Regions from separate parts of the Shewanella sp. SP2S2-6 genome, predicted to be linked through region 1. Evidence: riboswitches for the same ligand, from Rfam matches in the RefSeq annotation. Region 1 holds a riboswitch; the other holds the start of a gene.
The links. A riboswitch is a leader RNA that binds a small molecule or an ion and turns the genes downstream of it on or off. The one in region 1 is predicted to bind cyclic di-GMP.
Positions count from the first base shown of each region.

Region 1 (9,715 bases):
GTCGGTGGTGGAAATGAGTTCGTCCTGTGGTGTTAAGCGGATTTCTTGATCTGATCTCTGTGCATTCAGTGTTCTGTTGGCAGACGCGTTACTCTGGCTCATTTAGTGTGTCCATTCAGGGCCGATATGATTCATTGGGGTTCAGGGGCGCGGTGTTAGGCGCTAATTTTCTTGCGCTTACTCTCATTGGGGTAAGCTTGTTATGTGATAAGACTATCATTTTTGTATGGGTATAGGAGAGCGCTTTTTGATGGCTTACCCATGAAAATCAATCGTTCGTTGTATTTATAAGCTATTGCAAAATATAAAATTTTTAAGTATTGCGAATATAGAATTAAACGAGCGTTTATCCTGCTAAAACGCAAATTTCAGTATTTTGTATAGGGTTATTTTTCCTCAGATATTGAGTGGATATTAGACGCTCATGTTATCGACTAAATCTGCTCGGCGACATTGGACTAATGTCGTTGATTCGGTTGCCATATCGCGGCATTCATTCGGGCGCTTTATTCGTCTTAGTCTATTCTTTAATGGGCAACAAACTATGACTTGCTGAGCGTGTGATTTATCTGGCTTTGCCTCAGCGTTGTAATATTATCCGCACCCTTTAGTTCATTAACTCAGGTTCATTCGCTTAGGTTAATAAGATCAGCTTCATTAGCTCATAGCGGGAATGCAACATAAGAGGATTTTCCCATGGCGATATCACTTAGACGTGGCGTAGCTAAATTGGCTACCTCGTCCTTGGGGACAGCAGCGGCACTTCCCCATTGGCGACGTTTGATTTTTGAACGTCTATTTGGCTTTCTTGCGCTTCTTTGCGTGCCCGTATATATCACCAGCGTGTATTTATGTGTCATCGCCGATCTTTGGTCTATGGTGGTATTCGATACGCTGGCTTATCTTTTTTTACTATTTTTGCTGTATTTTCCTAAGCTTGCTGATAGTACGCGTTTTGGCTGTGGCTGCTTCTTGGGGTTTGCTATCGGCGTTGGTTTTTTGATTGCGATTGGTCCATCGGGTGCGGGGTTCTTCTGGTTATTTATCTTTCCGCCATTAGTTGGCATTTTCTTAGGAAGTCGCGCGAGCTTATATGCCCAATATTTAAATGGGCTGAGTCTGGTACTGATTGGGCTTGCCTATCACTTTGGCTGGTTAAACTGGCCCGATATTCACGGTTACAGTTTGGGTATTTGGGCCGTTGTCGTGGTCAATTTTATTGTAACCAATGCCATGTTGACGCTAACCATCACTTACTTATTAGGTAAGTTGGCTGATTCACTCGATTCAACCTTAGCCTCACGCCAAGCGACTGTATTAGGGTTGGCCAAACTTGCCGAATACAGAGACAACGAAACGGGCGCGCACTTACTACGTATGCGGCAGTATTCAAAAATGCTCGCGGCGCAGCGGCTGCAGGCCGACAATCCACCTGCTGAATTAAACGATGATTTTATTCAAGATATTAGTCTATCGGCCATTTTGCACGACATAGGTAAAGTCGGTATTGCCGATGCGATTCTACTCAAACCGGGTAAATTAACCCCGCAGGAGTTTGAGCAGATCAAAGCTCACCCTGTGATTGGTGGGCAAGTGTTACGCAGTTTGTTGGAATATGCGCCCCAATGTACGTTTATTCGGATGGGCCAAGATATCGCGTCGGGTCACCATGAAAAGTGGGATGGTAGTGGTTACCCCTTAGGGTTGAAAGGTGAGGATATTCCGCTTTCGGCACGCATAGTTGCCTTAGTGGATGTCTATGATGCGCTGACTTCGCCGCGATGCTATAAGCGACCCTTTAGCCACCAAGAAGCCATCGATTTAATGATTGAAGGCAAAGGTAAGCATTTCGACCCTGAGTTAGTTGATTGTTTTATGGCAATTCATCAAGAGTTTGAAGTGCTATCTAAGGCATCGCTGGATGATGCTTATCAGCCTATGGCGCAGCCCACTATGGTTTAGCGACTCGTGTTTTTAATCATGTTTTGAAATCATGTTTTGAAATAGGACTAGGCTTGAAAGTACAGATGCAGCGCTAAAAAAACGCCCAAGGCTCATAGCCTTGGGCGTTTTATTTTTTAGCATATAACTGATTTAGATGATGGTTTAAATGACGACTTAAATCGCTACTTATCCGCAGGAGTGCTAAATCGCTCTAAATCGCTTTAGTCACTTTCGTTAACCACGCGAGTTCATCACCGGACATCAGCGGCGAAAGTGTATGGAACACTTGCTGATGGTAAGCATTGAACCAGTCGATTTCCCCTTGCGTTAGCAGGCTCTTATCGATAAGGCGGGCATCCATAGGGATCATAGTCAATGCATCGAACTCATACATCTCACGCTCAGCGCCTTTCAGTGCTTCACAGTGTTGCACTACGACTAAGTTTTCTAAGCGAATGCCAAAACTCTCAGCGCGGTAGTACCCCGGCTCATTGGAAAGCACCATGCCGGGCATCAGTGCGATACCGTTGACATTTTTACCTATGCGCTGCGGACCTTCGTGCACACTTAAAAAGTGACCCACGCCATGGCCTGTGCCGTGGTCGTAATCAAAACCATGTTGCCATAGATATTGGCGGGCGAATGCATCGAGCTGCTGGCCTGAAGTGCCTTTTGGGAAGCGAGCTTGGTCTAGCGCGATATGACCTTTTAGCACCAGCGTGACCATTTTTTTATGTTCATCAGTCACTTTGCCAATCGCAATAGTACGGGTCACATCTGTAGTGCCATCGATATATTGCGCGCCAGAATCCACTAAGTAGATGCTGTCCATCGTCATCATCGCAGGTGTGCCATTGTTGTGATTGTAATGGCACATGGCGGCATTGGGGCCCGCTGCTGAAATGGTGTCGAAACTTGGCTCGCGATAGCGCTCATCCTGCAGGCGGAAGCTTTCTAATTTATCGGCAAGTGTGGCTTCATCGTGCATACGCTTGGCGGCGACTTCGGCATCTAACCATGCAAGGAAGCGGCTCACAGCAACGCCATCACGAATGTGACAAGCGCGCATTCCGGCAAGTTCAGAGGGATTTTTCTGTGCTTTAGGCAAAGAAACGGGATCGATTCCAGCAATCAATTTAGCCCCCGCTTCACGGGCGAGATTTTGTGCCCAAGCGTTAGCCGAGTTTGGATCGGCCAGCAGTTTAACGCCTTGCAAGCTGGCAAGGGTATCGGCGAGCGTGGCCTCGTCCTTAAAGCTTACTCCTGCACCGACATGCTCCTCAATGCCCTCAGGGAGTTTGCTTAAATCGGTAAACAGCAGCATATCGCCATTAGCATGAAGCAGGGCACTGCCGAGCACGACAGGCAGACGCGGAATATCGTTACCGCGAATGTTTAATAGCCAGCAGAAAGAATCTAAGGCGGCAATCAAAGCAACATCAGCACCGGCTTTTTTCACCAAGGCGCCAATTTCAGTACGTTTTTGCAGACTGGTTTTACCGGCACTCTTGTTACTGAATAGCGTGATCGGCGCACTCGATGGTGCGGGGCGATCCTGCCAATGCAAATCGATAGGATTTTGCTCAACCGCTACTAATTCAATTTGGGCTTTGCTTAAGGTCGCTTTGGCATTTTCATACCAAGCTAAAGTATGCAAGCGTGCATCAAAGCCAACGCGAGATCCCGCTGGCAGCGTGTCACATAACCATTCAATTTGTGGCGTGTCGGTCAGGCTTTCATAGCTGAAAAGTGCGGCATCCACTTGCAGACGAACTTGAACCGTATAACGGCCGTCGGTAAAGATAGCGGCTTTATCTTTCAATACGATAGCCATACCTGCCGAGCCAGTGAAGTTGGTTGCCCAGTACAAACGTTCGTTATGTTCTGGCACATATTCGCCCAGATACTCGTCGGCGCGGGGAATGATAAAAGCATTGAGATTGGCGGAAGATAATTCGCTGCGAATGGCACCGAGGCGGCTGGCAATTAAATGTGACATATGGGCTCCAAGTGAGACTGGCACGCTGTGCGAGTCGGTAGGCAAAGCTTGCCTAAGGATAAATTGGTCTATGTTTATTTGAGTTCTAACCAGCTCGGATTATCGCAAGCCTAACGCGCTGGATGCAAGGGGAGCGAATAAAGGATTTTGTATACAATCGTGAATTTGTGCTGACTGTGATGAGCAAGCTAAGTGTTTTACCCTTAATTTATTTGTGTGATTCTTAGCATAAAACCTGAGTAAAACAAAATGTCAGTCATATTTTTTGTAGACTTGTTCCTTACAAATTAGCGACTTAAGTTTTATTCAATCGCTAACATTTGGACCCTATGCTAACATTTGCCATCTCCGCTCGGGGTCAGAGTGGGGCACATGTATCAGTGGAGTAAGCGATGCAAATACTAACAATAGATGTGGGCGGTACGACAGCCCTGTTCGAACTTCAGCTCGCGGGACATACAGAACAATATAAAATCCCCACAGGCGAAGGTTTTAAAATTGAAGAGTTAAATAATCAAATCGCTGCGCTTGAACGCGATTACGATTTACAGCATTACCAATTAGCGATTGGCGTACCTGGACTCGTACAAAATAATCGTTTGGTTGCCTGTAAATCGTTACCCGGGCTCAATGGCTTGAGCTTCGATACAGTCAAAACCCAAGGCGAGCTTAAGTTTATCTGCAACGATATGGATGCGGGTATGCAAGCCACGTGTGATGCCAAATATGCCTGTGAGTTGTTGGTCATGTGCGGCACTGGTATAGGGATGTCGATTGCGTTTAATGGGCAAGCCTTTACAGGTGCGACGGGGGTTGCAGGGGAGTTGGGCCATTGCCGCGTGATGACTGAATCAGGCGAATTTAGTTTAGAGCAACTCGCCAGTGGCGATTCTGTGCGCAGCCGTAACATCACTACTCAGGATGATTTATATCGTGCGGGCAGTTACCTTGGTATGGGGCTGGCGTGGACAGTTAATTTATTTAATCCCAATCGGATTTGGCTCGCGGGCAACATGATGAACAGTGCTCCTTACTACAAAGGCTGCCTCGAAAGCTTAAAGCAAATGGCATTGAGCGCGCCCTTAGCTGAGATGAAAATCAACCGCGTCGATGATATGGAAACCTTAGTGTGCCGAGGTTTATCTGTGATGCTCGCAAGGGATTATCCACGCGCATAAGGATCATAGATGCTGTTAGCTAATGGTTTTGAATTATTAGATTACAGCGGCTCAGTGCTAGTGGTTTAAGCAGTATTAGCAGCATAAATAGTGAAATTGATAACAGGACAGGTGATGCCTTTGGCTTATCGTGTCCTGTTTTTTTATGGCTAAAATAGTCAGCAAAGCCTTAATTATCAAAGTAAATATTAGAAATAGCTGAACTGTATTTAATTGCTTTCTTATCAGACCACTACCTTAGTTGATAATATTTTGTTGCATTTTTATTGCGCTTACGTCTATGCTGATTATCGCAATGACAACGTTGTCATCGCGTGTAAAAGGCAAACCAGTTGAAAAACTGGGACGCAAAGCCTCCGGTCTAAGGGTTCGTCTGTACCTATGATAGCGGGGATACCACAGGTTTTTCTTCGTGCAATTGTCAGTCGTGTTGCATGGTCTTAAGAGAGTGTTGTTTCCTGTCTACGCTTTGTTTGCCTTATTGATTCATATAAAAAATTCAATAGGGATATCTCATGTTCAAGACTCAAATTTCAACATCAGCCTTGCTGGTGGCATCGGCGCTGGCATCTACCGTGAGTGTCAGTGCATTTGCCGTAGCGCCCGGCAAACCGACTATAGGTTGGGGCGAAACCAAGTTCGCTATTATCGAAGTTAATCAAGCCGCTACGGCTTACAATCAGTTGGTGACCATTAAAGATGCTGCCGACGTTTCAGTCAGCTGGAACCTTTGGAGTGGTGATGTGGGCAATAAAGCTCAAGTGCTGCTCAACGGCAATGTCGCTTGGGAGGGCCCCTCTGGTGCTTCGGGCACCGCTAATTTTAAGGTGAACAAAGGCGGCCGTTATCAGATGCAAGTGCAACTGTGTAACAGCGATGGTTGTACGGCGAGCGATACCAAAGAAATTCTCGTGGCCGATACCGATGGCAGCCATTTAGTGCCACTCAATGCTCCGCTTAAAGAAAACAATCGCCCATACGTTAACAAGTCGGGCAAAGTGGTCGGCAGTTACTTTGTAGAATGGGGTGTGTATGGCCGTAAGTTCCCAGTCGATAAGATCCCAGCACAGAACTTAACTCATATTTTATATGGCTTTACCCCTATTTGTGGTGGTGATGGCATTAACGATAGTTTGAAAGAAATCGACGGCAGTTTCCAAGCGCTGCAACGTGCCTGTAGTGGCCGTGAAGATTTTAAAGTCGCTATCCACGATCCTTGGGCGGCGGTCCAAATGCCACAGGCGGGCGTGAGTGACTACTCTGATCCCTACAAAGGCAACTTCGGTCAATTGATGGCGCTGAAGCAAGCCCACCCCGATCTAAAGATTTTGCCTTCGGTCGGTGGCTGGACGCTATCTGATCCCTTCTTCTACTTTGGCGATAAAACTAAGCGCGATACTTTTGTCGCATCGGTGAAGGAATTCCTGCAAACGTGGAAGTTCTTTGATGGTGTCGACATTGATTGGGAATATCCAGGTGGTGGCGGTGCGAATCCAAACTTAGGTAATGCCAATGACGGTGAAACCTATGTGACCCTGATGCGTGAACTGCGCGCCATGCTCGACGAGTTAAGTGCTGAGACGGGTCGTACCTATGAACTGACTTCCGCAATTGGTATCGATGCTCAAAAAATGGCAAAGGTCGATTATCAGGCCGCTCAGCAGTACATGGATTACATCTTCTTAATGAGTTACGACTTCAATGGCGGTTGGACGAACACTGAACTCGGTCATCAAACCAATCTTTATGAGGCGAGTTGGGATCCTGATACCCGCTATACCACAGACAAGGGTATTAAAGCTCTGTTAGCTCAAGGTGTTACTCCAGGAAAAATTGTGGTTGGTGCCGCTATGTACGGCCGCGGCTGGACAGGCGTGAATGGCTACACGGGCAATAACCCATTCACAGGGACAGCGACGGGCAAAGTGAAAGGCACATGGGAAGATGGCGTGGTGGATTATCGCCAGATAGTGAACGAGTACATGGGGAGCGGTTGGACTTACAGCTATGACGAAACGGCCGAGGCGCCATCATTGTTCAAGGCATCTACGGGAGATTTAATCACTTTCGATGATGCGCGTTCCGTTAAAGCCAAGGGCCAATATGTGCTTGCCAATCAGCTAGGTGGTTTATTTGCATGGGAAATTGATGCCGATAACGGCGATATTCTAAATGCGATGCACGAAGGTTTAGGTCATGGCGAAGGAACTACGCCACCGGTGAATAAAGCGCCGATTGCCAATGCAGGTGCGGATGTGAATGTCACAGGTCCCGCCGATGTGGTGCTCAATGGTGGCGGATCGCGCGATCCTGAAAATGAGGCGCTGACGTATCTTTGGACTCAAGTGTCTGGCCCAACGATTGCCATCGCAAACGCCGATATGGCGAATGCGACGATTCAACTGAGTGCAACGCAAACCGATGTTGTCTATGGTTTTAGCCTTAAAGTCACTGATCCAGAAGGGTTATCTGCCACAGATTTAGTGACAGTGACCAATAAGGCGGATACTCCGAACCAAGCTCCCGTGGTGAGTGTAGCTGCCACTGCAACAGTGGAAGCGGGTAAAACTGTTAGCATAGTGGCGAGTGCCTCTGATGCCGACGGTGATGCCTTAACTTACGCTTGGACTGTGCCCGCTGGCGTGTCGGCAACCGGACAAAATAGTGCCACCTTAGTGGTCACTGGGCCTAATGTCACCGAAGCGACCAGCTATGGTTTGAGCGTGCTGGTTTCCGATGGTGCCTTGGATGCGAGCGCATCGACTAATCTGACCGTGACGCCAAAAGTGATCGGTGGTGGTTGTGATGCAACCGATCCTAATGCCGGTAACTATCCTGCTTGGCAAACCAGTGTGGTGTACAACACGGGCGATACTGTGAGTCACAGTCAGTTGGTATGGAAAGCCAAGTACTGGACGCAGGGCAATACGCCATCTCGCACCGCTGATCAATGGCAGCTACTCAGCCAAGTTGATCTCGGTTGGGATGCGGGTGTGGTGTACAACGGCGGTCAAACTACCAGCTATAACGGTCGTTTATGGAAGGCGAGTTACTGGACTAAAGGTGATGTACCTGGCGTTGCGGCGGTGTGGGTTGATATTGGCGCTGCAAGCTGTCCTTAATCATCCAACATACTAATATTATTTGAGTTATAGAGACAAAAGCCCTGCGATAATGCAGGGCTTTTTATTATGCGATTAGGCTCATTGCAGACAGATTTAATCAATCTTAAGCAGTTCTACATCAAAAATGAGCACTGAACCACCGCCAATCTTGCCCGTGCTGCTGTTGCCGTAGGCGAGTTCACTCGGGATAAAGAAACGCACTTTATCGCCAACGACCATAAGTTGTACGCCCTCGGTCCAACCTTTAATCACCCGATTAAGCGGAAATGCGATAGGCTCGCCGCGATCAACCGAACTATCAAACACAGTACCGTCGATCAAAGTGCCATGGTAATGCACTGTCACTGTATCGCTGGCTTTAGGATGAACTGTGCCATCGCCTTGAGTTAACACTTGATATTGCAAACCCGAAGCTGTGGTGATAACACCTTCTTTAGTTTTGTTTTGCGTTAAAAATTCATTGCCTAAACGGATATTCTCTTGGGCGGCTTTTTGGCCGTTCATCGAGGTAAAGAAGTAAAAAATCACCCCAGCAATCACAGCAACGGCAAGTAACATTTTCATATAAAGAGCACCTTAGTTAATTTTCGCCATATTATCAGTTTTTTAGCTTGAGATGCTATTGGCACTCGCACCTGCATTGAGGGGGATATCTGTTGCTACCACTTCAAGGCGTTAAAAATCCCCTCAAGACTTTATCCCGCTTTAGAGATCGCTTAATCTGTTGGCTTAATACTCAATAAAAATTCAATAAAAACAGATAAAAACTAGAATTTAGATAATAAACAAGGAAAGTCTATGTTAAACAAAGCGGCAAAACCTTTGGTCAAACTCGTCGACCGATATCTACCCGATCCCTATATTTTCGTCCTTTTACTCACCTTAGTGGTGTTAATTGCAGCTGTGGTCGCAGAACACAAAACTCCGCTGGAAGTCATCAATTATTGGGGCGATGGCTTTTGGACCTTGCTGAGTTTTTCGATGCAGATGCTGTTAGTGCTGGTGGCGGGATTCATGCTGGCAAGCTCGCCGCCGATTAAAAAGCTGCTCGATGCGATTGCAGGATTCGCTAAATCGGCACCGCAAGCCATTATTTTAGTGACCTTGGTCTCACTGGCCGCCAGTTGGATTAACTGGGGATTCGGGCTAGTGGTGGGCGCGTTATTTGCCAAAGCCTTAGCGCGTAAAGTGAAAGTGGATTATCGGCTGCTGGTCGCCAGCGCCTATTCTGGCTTTGTGGTTTGGCATGGTGGGCTTGCGGGTTCTATCCCATTAACCATAGCAACGGCGGGGCATTTCTCTGAAGCACAAATTGGCATTATCCCCACCAGTGAAACCATTTTCGCGAGCTTTAACTTACTGTTAGTGGCGATTCTTTTTGTGGTCATGCCATTAGTGAATCGCTTTATGCTGCCTGAAGACAAGGACAGCATTTATGTCGACCCAAGTGCCCTTGACGACAAAGGCAG
Region 1 is NZ_JAUOEQ010000001.1:330,890-340,604, reverse strand. Features, by position in the region: gene Q4Q57_RS01500 (methyl-accepting chemotaxis protein) at 1-102, opposite strand, end outside; gene Q4Q57_RS01495 (HD domain-containing phosphohydrolase) at 697-1,962, shown strand; gene Q4Q57_RS01490 (aminopeptidase P family protein) at 2,156-3,943, opposite strand; gene Q4Q57_RS01485 (ROK family protein) at 4,336-5,121, shown strand; cyclic di-GMP riboswitch class I at 5,434-5,522, shown strand; gene Q4Q57_RS01480 (glycosyl hydrolase family 18 protein) at 5,637-8,243, shown strand; gene Q4Q57_RS01475 (FKBP-type peptidyl-prolyl cis-trans isomerase) at 8,340-8,810, opposite strand; gene Q4Q57_RS01470 (TIGR00366 family protein) at 9,045-9,715, shown strand, end outside.

Region 2 (9,715 bases), on a different contig from region 1:
ATAATGGGGTTGATGATATGGATAATGTTAATAAGTTAACGGCTATTTCTTTAGCTGTAGCAGCGGCTTTACCTATGATGGCAAGCGCTGATGTGATGATTACCGAATATGTTGAAGGTAGCTCAAACAATAAAGCGATTGAACTCTATAACGGCGGCGATACGGCAATTGATCTCGCGGGTTATAAACTGGTTCGTTATAAAGATGGTGCAACTGTTGCGTCAGATATGGTGGCATTAGATGGCCAATCCATTGCGCCTAAAACGACTAAAGTGATTTTAAATTCTAGCGCTGTGATCACGCTTGACCAAGGTGTTGACAGTTACTCTGGCAGTTTAAGTTTTAATGGTGGTGATGCGGTCGCACTCGTTAAAGATGATGCGGTTGTCGATATTATTGGCGATGTGCCTACTCCTGCGGGTTGGGGATTAGACGTTACCTTAAAACGTAAATTAGATGCGTTAGTGGCGAATACGGTATTTAATGCCGCCCAGTGGGAACAATTACCTAAAGATACCTTCTCAGGTTTAGGTTATCTAGAAGCTCCAGCTGAGCCAGAAGTGCCGCTCTTTAGCTGCAGCGGCGCTAAAATAGTGCCGATTTATCAAGTACAAGGTGCGGGCGAGTCTAGCCCATTTGTACCAGAAGGTGCATTTGAGTCTGAAAGCGAAGTGACAGTGCGCGGTGTTGTGACTGCCCGTGGCGAAAGCTTGTTTAAAGGTTTTTATCTGCAAGAAGTGAAAGGTGATAACTCACCGTATACCTCTGATGGTGTGTTTGTATTCTTAGGTGAAGCGGTACCTGAAGCGATTCAACCTGGGGTTGAAGTTTGTGTACAAGGTAAAGTGAAAGAATACTTTGGCTTAACTCAAATCGATATTAAAGCCGATAAGAAATTTGAAGTCGGCGCTAAGGGTGAAGTTCCAGTTGCCGCGCCTTTCTATGTCGCCGATGGCGAAACCTTAGCGCAAGCATTAGAGCGTTATGAAGGCATGAATGTGGCTTTAGATGCGGGCAGCGATCTTAAGATCAGCCGTACCTTCAGCTATGACTACGCAGGCCGTCGTAATAACATGCTAGTGTCTTATAAAGAACCGCTAATGAAGTCGACACAGCTTTATCCTGCGCTTTCTGCAGAAGCGACTGCGTTAGTTAAATCTAACCTCGAAAACCAACTCTTTATCGAATCTGATTACAAACCTGCCGACGGTGTAATTCCATACTTCCCTGATTTCAATGTGGAAACGGGCTATATCCGTGTGGGCGACCAACTGACTAACCTGCAAGGTGTGATTGGTTACAGCTACGGTGCTTATCGTTTAGTGGCAACGAACACTATTACAGCGGGTGATTTTATCCGTGGTGATGATAGAACTGATGCCCCAAGCGTCGCCACTAAGGGCGATCTGCGCGTGGCTAGCTTTAACGTGTTGAACTTCTTTAACGATGTTGATGGTGGTGATACCAATCCATCAGGTAGTAACCGTGGCGCGCTAACGCTGGAAGAAATGGTGCTACAACGCACTAAAATCGTTAGCGCTATTACTGCCATGAACGCCGATATCGTCGGTCTGATGGAAATTGCCAACAACGGTTTTGGTGAGAAGAGTGCGATTAAAAACTTAGTCGATGCACTGAACGAGAAGCAAACGCCTGAAAACGCTTATAGCTTTGTTGAAATCACCGACGTTGACAAGTATGACGGCAAGTACTTTGGCACTGATGCTATCACTGTGGGCATGTTATACCGTGGCGGCAAAGTGACCTTAGCTGGTGCTGCTCAAGCTATCGATACTCCTGAGCAACATGCCAGTGCTGGCAGCGTGACTCGTACTAAAGATGGCAAAACTGAGACAAATCCAGGTAACGATGCTTACCAACGTCACAGCTTAGCGCAAACCTTTAAAATCCATGATGAGTCGCTGACCGTAGTCGTTAACCATTTGAAATCTAAAGGCTCAGGCTGTTTAGAAGATTGGGCTAACTTTGAAGAGTCAGTCGATCCTGCCGATCAACAGGGCAAGTGTAATGCTTTCCGCGTATCTGCTGCCAAAGTCTTGGGTGAAACGCTAAAAGACGTGAAGGGCGACTTACTGATCATCGGTGATATGAATGCCTACGGCATGGAAGATCCTATCCGTGTGCTGACCGACTTTGATGCGAGCAAGTCAGATCGTGACATCATGACCGCTTCGTGGACGACGCTCGATGGCAAAGTATTTGAACGCCAAGGTAGCAAGATTGAAAAAGGTTATGGCCTGATCAACTTGAACACGAAAGCCCACGGTGCAGGCACTTACTCTTACAGCTATAACGGCGAGCTAGGCAACTTAGATCACGCTTTAGCCAATGCTAGCTTAGCCAAACGTTTAGTGGATATTGAAGATTGGCACATCAACTCAGTGGAATCTAACCTGTTTGAATACGGTAAGAAGTTCTCTGGTGATCTGGCTAAATCTGAAAATGCGTTCTCTGCATCGGACCACGATCCTGTGATCGTTGCCTTAAGCTACCCAGCGCCAGTAGTGCCACCAAAACCTGAGCCAACGCCTAAAGATGATGGCGGTGCTTTGGGTTATTTAGGTTTAGCACTGATGTCCTTGTTTGGTTTACAACGTCGTCGCCGTTAACCTGTGTAACGGGTTAACTCACAAGTGTTATTTGTGAGCTAGACTGAAACGAAGGGATGGTTCGCCATCCCTTTTTTAGTTGTTTTTTTCAGTTTTTATTAGGAGTGAGTATGGATACAGTCTCAAATCCGCTGAAAACCATTAAAGAGAAAGCGCCATTGTGGTTTTACTTTGTCGCAACGCTCAGTTTATTGTGGAATATCATGGGGCTGATGGCCTTTGTGATCCAAATGACCATGACGCCGGATGCCTTGGCGCAAATGAGCCCAGATCAAATCAAACTCTATGAAACCACGCCGGCTTTCGTTGATGCGATATTTGGCTTTGCTGTGGTGTCGGGCGTTCTAGGATGTCTATTGTTGTTTTTACGAAAATCCCTTGCCTATAAAGTGCTGGTTGCCTCACTTATCGCGGTTTTGTTGCAAATGAGCTATGTGTTTTGCATTCAACAAGCGGCTGTGGTGCTAGGAGCTGACGCATTAATCATGCCGAGTGTGGTGGTGTTCTGGGGATTGTTTCTCGTCTGGTTTAGTCGGTTGAGTATCACTAAACAATGGTTAGTTTGAGTCTTATTTTTGCCGAGATTGACGGGACTGGCTTAGCGCAAAACTAGTTGAACTTCATCTACTTCGCAGTAAACTGCTGATTGGTTTTATTGACTAGGAAGTTGCAATGAGTATTTGGTTTAGAGCTGTCACGTTAGAGGATTGCGCGCGTTTAGATGCCGGTATGGGCGGCAAAGGCACCTTGATGCAGACCTTAGGGATTGAGATCAGTGAGATTGGCGACGATTATATGAAGGCAACTATGCCAGCCAGTCCAGCGGTGCATAACCCTTTGGGGATAGTCCATGGCGGCGCGAATGTCGCGCTTGCTGAAACCGTTGCTAGCTATGCGGCAAATTTCGCGGTGGATTTTGAGCAGTACTATTGTGTCGGTCAAGAAATTAACGCTAACCACTTACGGGCTTCCCGTAATGGACTATTAACCGCCACGGCTAAGCCTATTCATTTAGGAAAACGCAGCTCTGTATGGGAAGTGTTAATCCATAACAGCGCCGGTGAACTGACCTGTATTTCACGGATGACGGCGGCTGTCGTTAAACGCTAAATGCTAAATGCTAAATGCTAAATGCAATAGCCCAGCCTATTTCCTGTGGTGTGAATGGCGTATCAATCGTTTGATTTAAATAATATATAAATAAGGATTAGATATGGATAACGCGACAATTTGGGAATGGGTTGGTTATTTAGCGTCTGTGGTCGTCGCAATATCACTGATGATGTCGAACATCAAAAAACTGCGCTGGTGGAATCTCATCGGCGCGGCTTTATTTGTGGCCTACGGCGTAGCAATTGGGGCTTATCCTGTTGCCTTAGTGAACTTTTTTATCGTACTGATTGACACTTATTATCTGGTTAAGCTTTACCGCGAAGCCGACTCACCCGCCAGTTAATGGCAACGCATCATCTTTCTCCGCTTGCTTGTACCGCACTTTGCTTTACAGCACTCAGCTTCATCGCAGCGAGCAGCCATGTTGGTTTTCAACCGCATCTTAAATGATGTGAGCGAATCATTGGCTGTGAGTCCGCGCAATCGTTTATCTACTTTGCTATCTCGCTTCTAATCTTTTTTGTAGATTGCATGAATCTAGTTTAATCGTTTTATTCTTTGTTGGTAATTATCTATTCTTGCTCCATCGACAACACGTCGCAGCCAAGGAGATAAACCATGGCCACCATTTACGATTTAATTGAAACCTGGTTAACCAGCAATCAAGACTAAGGAGCAGGGCATGAGTCAACAACATCAAACAAGTCAGTACTTAACGAGCCAAAATGGTGCCCCAGTGGCCGACGATCAAAACTCACTGTCGGCGGGTGAACGTGGTCCTTTGCTATTACAGGATTGGCATTTAATTGAAAAGTTAGCCCATTTCAACCGTGAGCGTATTCCTGAGCGTATCGTGCATGCCAAAGGTACTGGCGTTTACGGCACATTTACCCTGACCAAAGATTTAAGCGATTACACCATTGCCGACCATTTCAATGGCGTTGGTAAGCAAACTGAAACCTTTATTCGTTTCTCAACCGTCGGTGGCGAAATGGGCTCAGCTGATGCTGAGCGCGATCCACGCGGCTTTGGTTTACGTTTCTACACGGCTCGCGGAAATCACGATATTGTGGGTAATAATACGCCGACTTTCTTCTTGCGTGACGGAATTAAGTTCCCAGACTTTATCCATACGCAAAAGCGTAACCCTAAGACAAACTTAAAAGATCCGCAGGCCATGTGGGACTTTTGGTCATTAAACCCTGAAGCCATGCATCAAGTGACCATTTTGATGTCGGATCGCGGTATTCCAGCCAACTACCGTCAAATGCACGGTTATGGTTCACACACTTTCTCGCTGTGGAATGCCAAGGGCGAGCGTTTCTGGGTGAAGTTTCACTTTAAATCCCAGCAAGGCGTAGTCAACTTAACTAATGAACAGGCTGATAAATTAAAGGGGATAGATCCCGATTCATCACAGCGCGATATGGTGGTGGCGATTACCGATGGCAATTTCCCGCGTTGGACGGTTAACGTGCAGATCATGCCTGAGGCGGATGCTAATACTTACCATATTAATCCATTTGATTTAACTAAGGTTTGGCCGCATAGCGACTATCCATTGCTTGAGATTGGTGTATTAGAACTGAATCGTCTGCCACAAAACTACTTTGCTGAAGTTGAGCAAGTGGCATTGGCACCTAGTAATTTGGTTCCCGGTGTTGGATCTTCACCCGACAAGATGTTGCAAGCGCGTTTATTTGCCTATGCAGATGCCCAGCGTTACCGTATTGGTGCCAACTACAACCAGTTACCGGTGAACTGCCCACATGCGGCTAAGGCAAATCACCATCAACGGGCGGGCGCTATGGCTGGCACACAATGCCCTTACCATGGTAGCCAAACGGGTGGCGACGCTTCGGCAAACTATGGCCCGAACAGCACTGCTGATGCCTTGGTTGAGCCAGTAAACTTTAGCGAACCACCATTGCGTTTAGAAGGTGAAGCGGCGCGTTACAGTCGTTATAACCAAGACGATTATACCCAAGCGGGTAATCTGTATCGCATCTTCTCTGAAGCGGAGAAAGCGCGCTTAGTGGCAACAATTTCGGGTTCACTAAGTCAAACAAGCTTAGATGTGCAGCAACGCATGGTGGCGCATTTCGAACAAGCCGATGCGGATTACGGTCAACGTATTAGAACGGCATTAGGGCTATAAACTGCGTTTCTAAGAAGTTAAGCTTCTGAGTCGACACTGTTTATCTCAATAAAACCGTCGTAAGTAGAAAGGCCAGTGATGTTTATCACTGGCCTTTTTGTTGCGGCAATTCAAGCTTTAAAGTATTTAGAACAGCAGAGTGACAACGCCTAACAGTGCGAACAATACGGCGCAGCCGCGGTGTATCCACAACATAGGTAATTTTTCGGCGCTGAAATGGCCTGCGATCACCACAGGTACATTGGCAAGCAGCATGCCTAAGGTTGTGCCTGCAACCACCATAGTTAATGAATCGTATTTTGCGGCTAACACTACCGTTGCGATTTGCGTTTTATCCCCCATCTCGGCGATGAAAAACAGGATAAAGGTGGCGAGGAAGGGGCCCATTTTATAGAAACGGCTCTCTTCAGCATCGACTTTATCTGGGATTAACACCCAAAGGGCAATCGCGAAGAAGGACGCGGCAACTAAATAGCGGGCAAGATCTGGGCTGACCCAGTTAATCGCCCATTGGCCAATCCAAGCGGCGGCAAAATGGTTGAATAACGTTGATAGAAAAATACCTAAAATAATGGCGGTTTTATTTTTAAATCTTGCGGCGAGAATAAGTGCAAGTAATTGAGTTTTATCGCCAATTTCGGCAATAGCAACCGTAAAGGTTGAGGCAAGTAGGGCTTCCAAGTGTGATCCTTTAGGGGTGGTTAAGACATAAGCACAATAAACCGTCCACCCCTAGGTGCAGTCATTGTACTCAGGTCTTGCTGGGCAAATCGATGATTTGCTGTGAACACCATGGCGTGTGGCCAAGTATGTTGATGTTCACCCTAGATGACGATGGTTCGACATCCAGTTAGCTACTCCCCCGAAGCGAGGTGGGCATTATACCTAAGTGAATTTCGGTTTCAAGCACGAGTTTATTACAGTAGGCATGAATGAATGTTTGACGGGTGTCAGAATAATACCGCGCGACATTCTGTAATTATATGAATATAAATGGATTATTTTTTTGACAGCGTTGTCTTTTGTTGCTAATTTAGCCAAGTCATTTCTACCTGATTACATATTGTTAACTCGTAGTGATTCGATGACACCTACCGTATTTGGCAAACTAATTGAAAAGTTAGGACGCAAAGCTTCCGGTCTAAGGTTGTAAATGGATTTTTTAGTGAACTAAGATAGCGGAGTTGCCGCAGAATTCGATTTCTGTGAAAGATAAACGACTGCTGTTTAATGCTGTTGTTTGCCCAAATACCACTTTTATACCTAAGCCCAAGCCAATACTGGCAAAGATGGGTGCAAATGGAGTGCATTAAAGTGGCAAATCCTACTGTTTTTTCCCCTGTTTCTAAATTAAGTTTATTGGCCGCCGCAGTGATGGCGGCAAATACATTTGTGAGTATTTCTGCACAGGCACACGGTTATGTTGTGGCGCCAGAGTCACGTTCCTATGCCTGTAAAACCGGCAACAATGCCAACTGTGGCGCGGTGCAATGGGAACCGCAAAGCGTTGAAGGGCCATCGGGTTTTCCTGAGTCAGGTCCTGCGGATGGCAAACTGGCGAGTGCGGGTAATGGTGCTTTCTCGCCTTTAGATGAACAGAGTCCCAGCCGTTGGTCAAAGACAGATATTAAAGCGGGCTGGAATAAGTTCAGCTGGCAGTTCACTGCCAATCATGTCACCCGCAATTGGCGTTATTATTTAACTCGCCAAGATTGGAATCAAAACCAAGCTTTAAGCCGTGCGAGCTTTGACTTAGCGCCATTCTGCGTGGTCGATGGTGGCATGGTGCAGCCGCCTAAGTTAGTGACCCATGACTGCTATGTGCCAGAAGGTCGCAGCGGTTATCAAGTGATTCTAGCCGTGTGGGAAGTGGGCGATACCACCAACAGTTTCTACAATGCTATCGATGTGAACTTAGATTCGGGTCCCGTCGTACCGGGTGAATGGCTCGATGTGGGCGACATCAATCCGTCACTCGATCTCAAGGCGGGCGATAAAGTGATGACCCGAGTGTTCGATGCCAATGGTGAGCAACCGGCTAAGCAAACAGTCATTACCATTAGCGATGCGACTCAAGGTGATAAACAAAATTGGCCTTTCCTATTAGCGAGCGCGATTAATGCCCAGCAGTCTCAGTTAAAAGCGGGACAAAAAAATGCATCAGGTGTGATTGAGCCTGTGTATGGCAAAAACGACATTTTTACTGCGACGACTTCAGGTATTGAGCGTGTCGAAGTGGGATTTGATCTGGCGCCCGCACCGGGCAACAGCTTAGAAGTCACTTCACTTGCCGACGATTATCAAATTATCGACGGCGCGGCGCAGGTTCGTTTTGACGTCACTAGCAATGCTGAAATGTTAGTGTCTGCGTATTTGTTTAGTCACGATGGCACGGCAGCCGGTTTTGTCAGTCAAACCGTTAACAATACCAGCGCGAGCTTAGTGTTAGACGTGGTTGCGCCTAAAGCTGGGCATTATCACTTGCAGGTTAAAGCTGAGCCTAAACAAGGTGATGTTATTCAGCAGAACTTTGATCTCTTCTTAAAGGATCAAGCACCAACGCCGGAAGCGGATTTTGTCTTCCCTGAAGGGGTGAAAGGTTACGTTGCAGGCACTACAGTGTTACAGCCTAAAAATGGCAAAGTGTATCAATGTAAGCCATTCCCCTATAGCGGCTATTGCATGCAGTGGTCGGTTTCTGCCACAGGATTTGAGCCAGGTGTTGGCGCTTCTTGGACTATGGCGTGGACTGAACTGTAAATTAACATGTTGAGTTAATTGATTCTCAACATGAGGTGATTGGGCTTAAACACAGCGAATATGTTTAAGCCCATATTCAGCGCGCTTGCGACTGTCAAAATATACGTTTTACCTCGATTCCCCCACAATGCTGAACCCCACGTATTTCCAACAAAGGTAGCGATTTTGTTAGCTTGTATGTTTTCGTTTATCACAGCGCTATTAAGTTGTTACCGTACAGTGCGCGACTTATCTTTGTTCACAACTGGCTTGCCCACTGGGTTTGGCTCTGTTAATGTCCCAAACTATCTATTTTACCTATGTTGTTATTAGGATTATCACAATTGAAAGTCATGCCACTTTTATGCAACCGATTTAGTTAGCCTCAATGGCTACTGGGTTGAAATATTCAAAAGCTATTGGGGCCAATTGATCTGCAGGAATGAGATCCGATTGGATGCTTTTTGAAGCTGCTTTAAGTGATGTGTTGCTTATTTCGATTTAAGACGCAAGGCTTTATCGGTTCAAATCTTACTCAAATAAAATAATAATTAATCATTGAACAGGACTATTGTGTGAATTCAAAAATGTTAGGCTCGATCGCCATCGTTGCCGGGACGGCCATTGGCGCAGGTATGTTAGCCTTACCTTTAGCTACCGCGGCTTTAGGTATTATTCCGGCGTTAGTGTTACTCGTCGTTATTTGGGGCGTATCTGCCTATACCTCATTATTGATGCTCGAAATTAACTTACGCACTGGCGTGGGCGATAACGTGCATGCTATTACGGGTAAATTACTGGGTAAAAAAGGTCAAATTATTCAAGGAGCTTCTTTCCTGAGTTTATTGTTTGCCTTGACCGCGGCTTATCTCACTGGTGGTTCTTCGTTATTAGTGCTTAAAGCGAAGAACATGTTCGATATCGTGCTCGATAATCAAGTCGCCGTATTGTTGTTTACCTTAGTGTTGGGTGGATTTGCGGCGCTCGGTGTAGCTTGGGTCGATAAAGTGTCCCGCTTCCTGTTTTCGTTAATGATTTTACTGCTGGTGGTTGTGGTGTTATTTCTCCTGCCTGA
Region 2 is NZ_JAUOEQ010000003.1:89,996-99,710, forward strand. Features, by position in the region: gene exeM (extracellular exonuclease ExeM) at 18-2,630, shown strand; gene Q4Q57_RS03635 (hypothetical protein) at 2,741-3,196, shown strand; gene Q4Q57_RS03640 (PaaI family thioesterase) at 3,303-3,740, shown strand; gene Q4Q57_RS03645 (YgjV family protein) at 3,844-4,086, shown strand; gene katB (catalase KatB) at 4,426-5,901, shown strand; gene Q4Q57_RS03655 (TMEM165/GDT1 family protein) at 6,028-6,582, opposite strand; cyclic di-GMP riboswitch class I at 6,994-7,093, shown strand; gene gbpA (N-acetylglucosamine-binding protein GbpA) at 7,216-8,661, shown strand; gene Q4Q57_RS03665 (aromatic amino acid transport family protein) at 9,228-9,715, shown strand, end outside.
Region 2: it holds a riboswitch for cyclic di-GMP, as region 1 does, so the genes downstream of both, gbpA (N-acetylglucosamine-binding protein GbpA) here and Q4Q57_RS01480 (glycosyl hydrolase family 18 protein) in region 1, are expected to answer to the same signal.